Regions from separate parts of the Vibrio bathopelagicus genome, predicted to be linked through region 1. Evidence: riboswitches for the same ligand, from Rfam matches in the RefSeq annotation. Region 1 holds a riboswitch; each other region holds the start of a gene.

Region 1 (3,279 bases):
ATACCCATGCACATGATGACCATCATCAATTGGTATTGCCGATCCAAGGCAGTATTAATATCGAAATGGTGGGATATGTCGGCAAAGTGGCCGTGGGCGAATGTGTGGTGATTCCGGTAACGACAGCGCATGCATTTAAAGCGGATGAAGCGGCGCGGTTTATTGTCGCGGATATGGCGGAGTTGCCACAGCACTTGTTAGAGCATGAGCTCTCGGTTTTCACGATAACACCGCCTTTGATGAGCTTCTTGTTATTTGTTGAGAAGCAGCTGGAATATCAAGTAGACAGTGGTATTGAGTCATCAATCTTGGACGTATTTTCACTGCTGTTAGAGCAACAACAAGTAAGCAAAAGCATCGATCCACGTATTCGCGCGGTGCAAAGGCTCATTGCGGATAATTACGCTCAGCCACTCTCTATTTCACAGCTTGCAGAAACAGCGTGCTTGAGCCCAACGCAGTTTAAGAAACGATTTAAAGAGTGCCTGGGTATCAGTACGCTTAAATACATCACTCGATATCGTATGGAGAAAGCGCAAGCCTTGTTGACCCATACCGATTTGCCTGTCCAATTGATCGCTGAAAACGTTGGGTATACTGATGTGTCTGCGTTCAGTCGCCGCTTTTCTCAGCACTTTGGAATGTCCCCAAGGGCGTTTCTAGGCTCGATGAAAGAGAGTCTTCCAAAACAAGAATAGCGTCCGTTCTGCAAACTAATTTTAAAGCATCTTCACTATTATCTAATTCAGAAATGAAAAAAACTAGGTAATAGTAATGAATCTCGCCATCAATCGCGTTAACGAATTCCAAACGGGTACTTTAGCAATACTGTTTGCTTCTGTTTTATGGGGCACGACAGGCACTGCCGCAAGCTTTGCACCTGATCTCAGCCCATTAGCGATTGGTGCGTTTTCGATGGGCGTTGGTGGCTTGCTGCAAGCGGGTTTAGCGTTTCGAAAGATCCTATCCGCACTCGACAAGCTTTTGCTGAACAAGAAATTGCTAGCGGTGAGTGCACTGGCTTTGGCGGTTTATCCTTTGGCTTTCTATTCATCTATGAAGTTATCTGGTGTTGCGATTGGTACAGTCGTTTCGATTGCTACCGCGCCTTTCTTTTCTGCACTGTTAGAGTGTCTTATCAGCAAAAAGAATAATATCAACCGACGTTGGCTCACTAGCTTTACGATTGGTGTGGTTGGTATTGGGTTGTTAGTGTTTTCAGAATCTTCATCGGCGCATGAATCAGGTGATGATCTAAAGCTATTGGGTATAGCTTTAGGTCTTGTTGCTGGGTTGTGTTACGCCATTTATTCTTGGGCGACAAAAGCACTGATAGACAAAGATATTGAGTCTCAAGCGGCGATGGGCAGTATTTTTGGTCTCGGCGCGATGCTGTTGCTGCCAACGCTCTGGTTTACTGGTGAGAATCTGTTTTCCTCGCAGACCAACGTATTAGTCATCAGTTATTTGACGTTCATTCCGCAGTGTTTGGGTTATGTCGCGTTCAGTTTTGGTTTACGCCATGTCACCGCGAGCAGTGCCAATCTACTTACTCTGTTTGAACCGGTAGTTGCAGCGGTACTTGCGGTCTGCGTTGTCGGCGAGCTGATTCCTTTTACAGGCTGGCTTGGTATGTCTCTGATTGTGCTGTGCTTGTTTATACAGTCGAAGCCATCTAAAGGAAGGCTATAAGTGTTTGTTTAGTTGAACCTAATTGAAATTTTTTCATGCGTAATTCTTATATTTGAAGAAAATCAGTATCTCAGCTGTGAGAGTGCTGTTACTATCGTTATCAATAGTCGGGGGGCATATACCTTATTTGGTGTTTGCTGAGATCGTTAATCGAGACCCGTTGAACCTGATTCAGTTAACACTGGCGTAGGGAACTATAAGCACTCGATCTACGTCTGCTCTCATGAAAACCCTTCATGAATTTATTGCGACTTCTCCTTCGATCGGTGTTCGTTCTCCTACGTTTTGTAAGATAGTAGGAGCGACAATGACACACAGTTCTATTTCAAAAGATTTAAATCCAAAAGCTTCAGTTTCACGGCACTCTGCTGATGGTTTGGTTCGAACGAATACTCCGATTGTTTTGACCATTGCGGGTTCTGACAGTGGCGGCGGCGCGGGCATTCAAGCTGATATTAAGGCCATGTCTGCAACCGGTAGTTTCGCTTGTTCGGTAATTACCGCGATTACATCTCAGAACACCCAAGGCGTATCAGCCATTTTTCCAATCCCACTTGAGCATGTCGCTAGCCAGCTAGACGCAGTGTTTACCGATCTGAATATCGTGGCTGTAAAAGTCGGCATGTTGGCGGATTCGCAAATCATCAAAGTCGTCGCAGACAAAATCAAACAATACCAACCTAAACACTTGGTGATCGACCCTGTAATGGTGGCAACCAGTGGCGACCTTCTTCTAGAAAACTCGGCTATCACTACGTTAAAACAAGAGCTGATTCCGCTCGCAGACATCATTACGCCTAACTTGCCAGAAGGCGCAGCACTTACCGGCAAAGCCGTGCCTGAAAGCGAAGCAGAAATGCAGGGCATGATTGAAGACCTACGCGCATTGGGTGCTAAAGCAGTCCTGCTAAAAGGCGGTCACTTGGAGAAAGATGAAAACAGTAACGACCTGCTGATTTTACCAACCACGTCTGCTTTGATTAGCGCGAAGCGTTTCCCGACTAAAAACACTCACGGTACTGGTTGTACGCTTTCATCAGCGATTGCTTCTTTCTTGGCTCAAGGTAATACGCTGGCAGAGGCAGTTGATCTCGGCAAACAATACATTTCTCGCGCGATTGCTCATGCTGATGAGTTGCAAGTCGGTCAAGGCCATGGCCCTGTAAACCACTTCTTCGCTGGACATAGTAATGTCCGTTGATACGGTTGGGGTTCAACTCAGCAATGCCACCTTGCGTTATCGCGATAGTGAACATGCAACCTTATCAGGGCTATCGCTGAGCATAAACGCGGGTAAGTGGACGGTATTACTGGGTCGAAGTGGTTGCGGAAAAACGACTGTGTTGCGTTATCTGGCAGGCTTACTGGATGACAAGGTGGAATGGCAGGGCACATTGGCAACGTCTGATGAACTGCCTTTAACCGATCGTATTGCTTACATGGCGCAACAAGATTTGTTACTGCCGTGGTTGTCGGTTATCGACAATGTGTGTTTGAGCCTTCGCTTTCAAGACGAAGCTTCTGATAAAGCAGCACAAACTAACCAAGCGCTAGAGCTGTTAGCAGCGGTTGGTTTGGCCGATTACG
Region 2 (3,279 bases), on a different replicon from region 1:
ATTCCCAAGCCACTTTAGTCAACTCACCGAGAGTGCGTAACTCAGAGAATTGAGCCTCATCATTGGCATCTGCAATCGAGCCAGGACGTAGGCCGTCACCTAATGACAGAGCAACATCGTACTTCGCACAGATCTCGCAGATCTCGCGGAAGTGTGTGTATAGGAAGCTTTCCTGATGATGTGCAAGACACCATTTCGCGATAATAGATCCACCACGAGAGACAATGCCAGTCACACGTTTAGCCGTCATAGGTACGTAACGAAGCAGCAAACCTGCGTGGATAGTAAAGTAATCAACGCCCTGCTCTGCTTGTTCAATCAAGGTATCGCGCATCACTTCCCAATTGAGGTCTTCAGCAACGCCATTCACTTTTTCAAGCGCTTGATACATAGGAACCGTACCAATCGGCACAGGACTGTTACGCAGGATCCATTCACGAGTCTCGTGGATATTACGTCCAGTAGAAAGGTCCATTACGGTGTCGCCACCCCAGCGGGTTGACCATACTAACTTCTCAACTTCTTCTTCAATTGAAGAGCTTACTGAAGAGTTACCGATATTGGCGTTCACTTTCACTAAGAAGTTTCGGCCAATAATCATAGGTTCTGATTCTGGGTGGTTGATGTTTGAAGGGATAATAGCTCGACCTTCAGCAACCTCTTTACGTACGAACTCAGGGGTGATTTCTTTCGGTAGGTTTGCGCCAAAATTATGGCCAGGATGTTGGTGGTTAAGTTGCTCGTCAGCGAACTTCTGACGTCCCATGTTCTCACGTATCGCTATGTACTCCATCTCAGGAGTGATAATACCCTGACGAGCATAATGCAGTTGGGTAACACATTGATTGTCTGTCGCGCGACGAATTCTAGGTAGGTTTCCGTAACGAAGGTCGTCTAGGGATTCATCTTCTAAACGTTCTTTAGTGTAAACAGAGCTTACATCGTCTAACAGTTCCGTATCACCACGCTCTTCAATCCATTGCTCTCGCAACTTAGGAAGACCGCTATACAGGTCTATTTCGTGTGTAGGGTCTGTGTAAACACCTGAGGTATCGTAAACTTGAATGGGTGCATTAGGTTCGAATACAGGCTCTTTTTTGGTGCCACCAACTAGGCTGTCAGCAAGTGATATTTCTCGTACAGGGACTTGAATGTCCTCTCGAGATCCTTGGATGTAAGCCTTTTTTGAATTTGGGTAAGGTTGTACGGATAAAGAATCAATGAAATTCTTCGCTTCCAGTCTTGCTTGTTTACGACTCGACATAGCATTTTTCCTTGGCTTTTAGCCATTATTTATAGGGATAAAAATGCTTGACGGATTAGATGCTACAAGAGGGATCACGGTAAGAAATACAGTTGTGATCTGGAGATAGATCTCTAGAAGGATTCTAGTTAGATATCTACTCTTGTTCCCTTCGCAGGTATTAGCCTGATCAGGTTCAACGGATCCCGAGTTAACGGTCTCAGCCATATGGCACTCCGACAAGTTCGATCGAGTATATAAAAACGGCTTGGATAAACCAAGCCGAGTTGTTAACAAATCGTAAGAAAGTTTTAAGACTTTATCAAAAGTTGGAAGCCGATCCATGCTGCTGATATGCTGAGAACCACGTTGAGTAGCACATTGAGTCCCATCTTAAAGAAAGCGCCCTGCTGCATAAGAAGCACGTTATCCATCGAAAATGTAGAAAATGTAGTCAGTGCTCCAAGGAAACCAAGACCGATGATCTGTCTCCATGGTTCTGTCGCAACCATCTCATTCTCGAATGCGGCGATGAGCAAGCCCATAATGAAAGAGCCAATCACGTTAACGGTTAGCGTACCATAAGGAAAACCACGCCCGAGCATCACCACACATAACTCTGAAATCAAATAGCGCGAACAAGCACCAAATGCGCCACCAATGGCAATAAAACCTAAAATAGATAACTGACCCATGAATCCTCCCAAATAACAGTCCCTATATTCTAGCTTTACCGCCGATAAAAGCGAGGGTAGAAACTTAGAATTCATGCGCAAAAATCAAACGTTACAGGTGTCACTTAACTTCAATATATCCCATTAGTCCCGTTTTCATGTGCTCAATTACATGACAGTGGTACATCCAACGTCCTGGGTTGTCTGCAACAAATGCAGCTTTAGCTCGGCCGTTTTTTCCAAGTAACACTGTATCGGTATGGAAAGGTTCTTCAATTTTTTTACCATCAAGTTCCAATACAGTAAATGTATGACCATGAATATGAATCGGGTGATGATATTGAGTGACGTTCTTAAGATCGAATATGTAAGTCTTACCTAACTCTAAAGTCGCCAATGGCTCTGGAATATTGTCTTTGCTCATTCCCTCCCATGCACGCTTATTAGTGAGCCAAAACTTAGGCATGAACTTCCCATCTTTAGATACCGGTGATACCGCACCTTCCCACTCAAACACAAAATCGATCTCTTCTGCGTTGACGAGATCTAAGTTAGGCACAGGATTAAGAGGTAATAACGGAAGTGCTTGGCCTTCTATAAGCGTTGAGCCTACGACCTCAAATTCACACAAGGAAAAAGGAAAACGTCCCTTCATTTGAAGGACATTCACTCGCCCACCCACCTTGGGAGCAATAAGCCCAAGATCGACACGCATACCCGGGCCAATTTTATGTTGAGTCAGCTTATAAGGTGTCTTTACAGGGTTACCATCAATGGCAATGACCCATGCTTCTGCCCCTTCAATAGCAATCGGATAGGTAATCGTGTTATCAACATTCGCGATACGCAGCCTAGTCGTTGCGTGCTGCTTCAATTGATAGATAGGTTCATGTATTCCATTGACGCTACTCCACTCTCCTTGCGTGCCCATACGAGCGCTGAGGCGAGGGATCATCAAGTCTTTCCACTGACCTTGTTTGTCGATATGCCAATGTTTAAGCATCAGAGCATGCTCTTCATCGAACTGAACTGGCGTACTCTCTTCGACAATAATGAGCCCGACCAAGCCCATGCCAAGTTGTTTAACGCTGTTCATGTGTGGGTGATACCAAAATGTGCCAGCATCTGGCGGTGTAAACTCATAAATGAATGTTTCGTCTGGCATGATCGGTGGCTGACTTAAGAAGGGAACTCCATCCATTTCGATAGGAATTCTTAAGCCATGCCAATGAATAGTCGTAGGTTCTGATAGCTTATTGGTAAAACGAATTGTGACCTTTTCACCCTGTCGACACCGAATCGTCGGAGCAGGAATCTGTCCATTAAAGGCTAAAACATTAGTACTAAATCCCTTCACCAACT
Region 3 (3,279 bases), on a different replicon from region 1:
GAAGGGGCATTGCTAAGCAATGCCCCAACTGCTGAAACCACGAAGGCGGCAATGAGTATCGCAACCCAAATCCCGACCTTAGGTGTTTTCTTTATCATAAATTGATTTGTTACCGTAAATAGTTCGCTCAAAGTATATCGAACGAACCTTTAAATACAGAAAGCTAATTTTTAAAGTAAGTTAGAAAGCTCATTTTTTAAAAAGTAAGTGCACTCTGCCATTCTCGGATCCAAGGCTTGCGCTTAGCGGCGATTTCTTCAGGCGTAAAGCTCAGAGCTTTTTGCGGCACCGTTAACTGCTCGAACCCCTTTGGTAGTTCGATGTCAGTAACTGGGTACATCCAGTTACCCGTTGGCATCGCCGATTGGAACTCATCACTTAGGATAAATGCCATAAATTCATCAGCCAGCTTTTCGTTCTTGCTGCCTTTGACCTTAGCTGCCACTTCCACTTGAGTGTAATGACCTTCTTCAAAGCTTGCTGCTGCGTACTTAGAATCACTTTCTGCAATAATGTGGTAAGCAGGAGAAGTCGTGTAAGACAAGACTAAATCCGACTCGCCTTCTAAGAACATAGAATAAGCCTCAGACCAACCTTTAGTCACAGTAACCGTTTTCTGATCGAGCTTCTTCCACGCCGCTGTCGCTTCATCACCGTAAACAGACTTCATCCATAGCATCATGCCTTGACCCGGCGTTGAAGTACGCGGGTCTTGGTAGATAACCTTGAGGTCGTCACGTTGCTCAACCAGCTCTTTCAAACTCTTAGGCGGGTTTGCTAATTTCTCTTTGTTATAGATAAACGCAAAGTAACCAAAATCATAAGGAACAAAGGTGCTGTCGTTCCAACCGTTAGGAAGTGTCACTGATGACGTATCAACACTGTGCTCAGCCAATAAGCCCGTCGCTTTCGCTTCAGCCATTAGATTGTTATCTAGGCCTAACACGATGTCTGCTTTACTGTTACCACCTTCAAGACGCAAGCGGTTAAGAATAGACACGCCATCTTCTAGCGCGACAAAATTCACATCACAGCCACACTTTTCTTCGAATGCTTTTTCAACGGCCGGGCGAGGGCCCCAATCGGCAGCAAAAGAATCATAGGTATATACAGTTAGAGTATTGTCTGCAGCAACGGCAGAAAAAGAGATGGCTGTTGTAACAGCAAGGGTTGTTAATGTGAATTTCACTGGACGCTCTCCATGGTCTGAGCGGCACAGGTTTGAGGGAGGAGAACGGTAGAAGTTGTTCCTAACTCAATTCCTACGCCAGCATTATCTGGTTCAGGTTTACGGGTCCCAAGCGCTTACTTGATCTCAGCTCGCATTCATTATTTGAATGGTTCGCTCCCCGATGAGTGTTCAGAATTGTAATTCGAATTTTAACAATAAGCTATCAAGTTTGGATCAATTACGTTGATCGTAACCCCAACGTGGCACTAAACCTTGCTCGATACCAAGATGATCCAGAATGCGCGCCACCATAAAATCGACTAGGTCTTCGATCGACTTAGGTTGATGATAAAAACCCGGAGCAGCAGGCATGATCGTCACGCCCATGGTCGAGAGTTTGTGCATGTTCTCTAAATGCAGCGTAGAAAATGGCGTCTCACGAACCACCAATAACAGCTGGCCTCGCTCTTTCATAACTACGTCAGCTGCTCGCTCGATCAGGTTATCTGATAGACCATGAGCAATTGAAGCCAAGCTTCCCGCAGAACATGGACACACCACCATCTGCTTCGGCGCTGCTGAACCAGAGGCCACCGGAGAGAACCAATCATCTTTGCCACACACCACCAGCTTTTCTGGGTCGCAACCTAAATGCTTCACCAAAACTTGTTTCGCTGTGTCAGGCCCAGCAGGTAACTTAAGTTCATGCTCTGTCGCCAACACCACTCGCGCTGCAGACGATATCAGTAAATAAACCTGATAATCTGCCGCCAATAAGCATTCAAGTAAACGCAGTCCGTAAGGCGCACCAGATGCGCCTGTGAAAGCGAGGGTTATAGCTTTATCGTGTTTTGTCATGTTCTCAATTACTTCAAATTATAAGGTCTTGGATCGGTTAAGCTTTGAGTGCCAACGCATCCAACAGTTTTTGGTGAATACCACCAAAGCCACCATTACTCATTACCAAGATTTGGTCGCCCGCTTGTGCCTCTGAGACAATTTTAGCAACGAATGCGTCCATGTCATCACTCACGTGTGCGGGTTGATGGCACGCATCGGCAACGTCTTGTACAGACCAATCAATGTTATCCGGCTGGAATAAGTAGGTAGAATCCGCCTGCTTGAGCGAATCAGCCAAAGTTTCTTTGTGTACACCACGCTTCATGGTGGCAGAACGAGGCTCTAAAACGGCAATGATTTTTTTCGTGTCGACCTTATTACGTAAACCGCCCAGCGTAAGTTCAATCGCTGTAGGATGATGAGCAAAATCGTCATAGACAGAAACGCCTGCCACTTCGCCTTTAAATTCTAAGCGACGCTTGGTATTAATAAAGGTAGCCAACGATTCGCAAGCGAGATCAGGTTTCACACCCACGTGTCGTGCTGCGGCAATCGCCATCAAAGCATTGCTGACGTTATGATCGCCAACCAAATCCCAATCGACGGTTCCAACACATTCACCTTGGAAGTACACCTCAAATTTAGAGCCGTCTTTAACTAATTTCTTGGCATCCCAATCACCGAGTTCACCACTCAACTCAGTTTCACTCCAGCAGCCACGAGATAACACATCTTGTATCGCGATATCTTGCTTCGGTGAGAAAATACGGCCATTACTTGGCACAGTGCGAACTAAGTGATGGAACTGACGCTTGATCGCTTCAAGATCATCAAAGATATCCGCATGATCGAATTCGAGGTTGTTCATCACTAACGTTCTTGGGTGATAATGAACAAACTTAGATCGCTTATCAAAGAAAGCACTGTCGTATTCGTCGGCTTCCACCACGAAAAACATGCTGTCACCAAGGCGAGCAGAGATACCAAAGTTACCTAGCACACCACCCACAAGGAAGCCCGGCGCGTAACCGCAGTCTTCAAGGATCCATGCCAGCATGCTCGATGTTGTTGTCTTACCATGCGTTCCCGATACCGCCAAAACCCAACGGTCATGCAGCAAGAACTCTTGCAACCACTGCGGCCCGGAAGTGTATCTAAGGTTGTTATCCAATACATACTCTACACAAGGGTTACCACGGCTCATCGCATTACCAATGACCACTAAGTCAGGTCTTGGTTCTAATTGGCTCGGGTCGAACCCTTCAATA

What was found. Region 1 has a riboswitch for thiamine pyrophosphate ahead of thiD (bifunctional hydroxymethylpyrimidine kinase/phosphomethylpyrimidine kinase). Riboswitches for the same ligand answer to the same signal wherever they lie in the genome.
Region 2: it holds a riboswitch for thiamine pyrophosphate, as region 1 does, so the genes downstream of both, thiC (phosphomethylpyrimidine synthase ThiC) here and thiD (bifunctional hydroxymethylpyrimidine kinase/phosphomethylpyrimidine kinase) in region 1, are expected to answer to the same signal.
Region 3: it holds a riboswitch for thiamine pyrophosphate, as region 1 does, so the genes downstream of both, thiB (thiamine ABC transporter substrate binding subunit) here and thiD (bifunctional hydroxymethylpyrimidine kinase/phosphomethylpyrimidine kinase) in region 1, are expected to answer to the same signal.

What each region holds. Positions count from the first base shown of each region.
Region 1 covers NZ_CP062501.1:1,564,531-1,567,809, reverse strand. Annotated here, with positions in the region: gene IHV80_RS23260 (helix-turn-helix domain-containing protein) at 1-698, shown strand, start outside; gene IHV80_RS23255 (DMT family transporter) at 775-1,692, shown strand; TPP riboswitch at 1,791-1,902, shown strand; gene thiD (bifunctional hydroxymethylpyrimidine kinase/phosphomethylpyrimidine kinase) at 2,000-2,893, shown strand; gene IHV80_RS23245 (ABC transporter ATP-binding protein) at 2,883-3,279, shown strand, end outside.
Region 2 covers NZ_CP062500.1:3,569,647-3,572,925, forward strand. Annotated here, with positions in the region: gene thiC (phosphomethylpyrimidine synthase ThiC) at 1-1,264, opposite strand, end outside; TPP riboswitch at 1,394-1,492, opposite strand; gene crcB (fluoride efflux transporter CrcB) at 1,555-1,938, opposite strand; gene IHV80_RS16025 (multicopper oxidase family protein) at 2,039-3,279, opposite strand, start outside.
Region 3 covers NZ_CP062500.1:3,236,673-3,239,951, forward strand. Annotated here, with positions in the region: gene thiP (thiamine/thiamine pyrophosphate ABC transporter permease ThiP) at 1-98, opposite strand, end outside; gene thiB (thiamine ABC transporter substrate binding subunit) at 197-1,189, opposite strand; TPP riboswitch at 1,243-1,362, opposite strand; gene IHV80_RS14425 (flavin prenyltransferase UbiX) at 1,406-2,029, opposite strand; gene mpl (UDP-N-acetylmuramate:L-alanyl-gamma-D-glutamyl-meso-diaminopimelate ligase) at 2,067-3,279, opposite strand, start outside.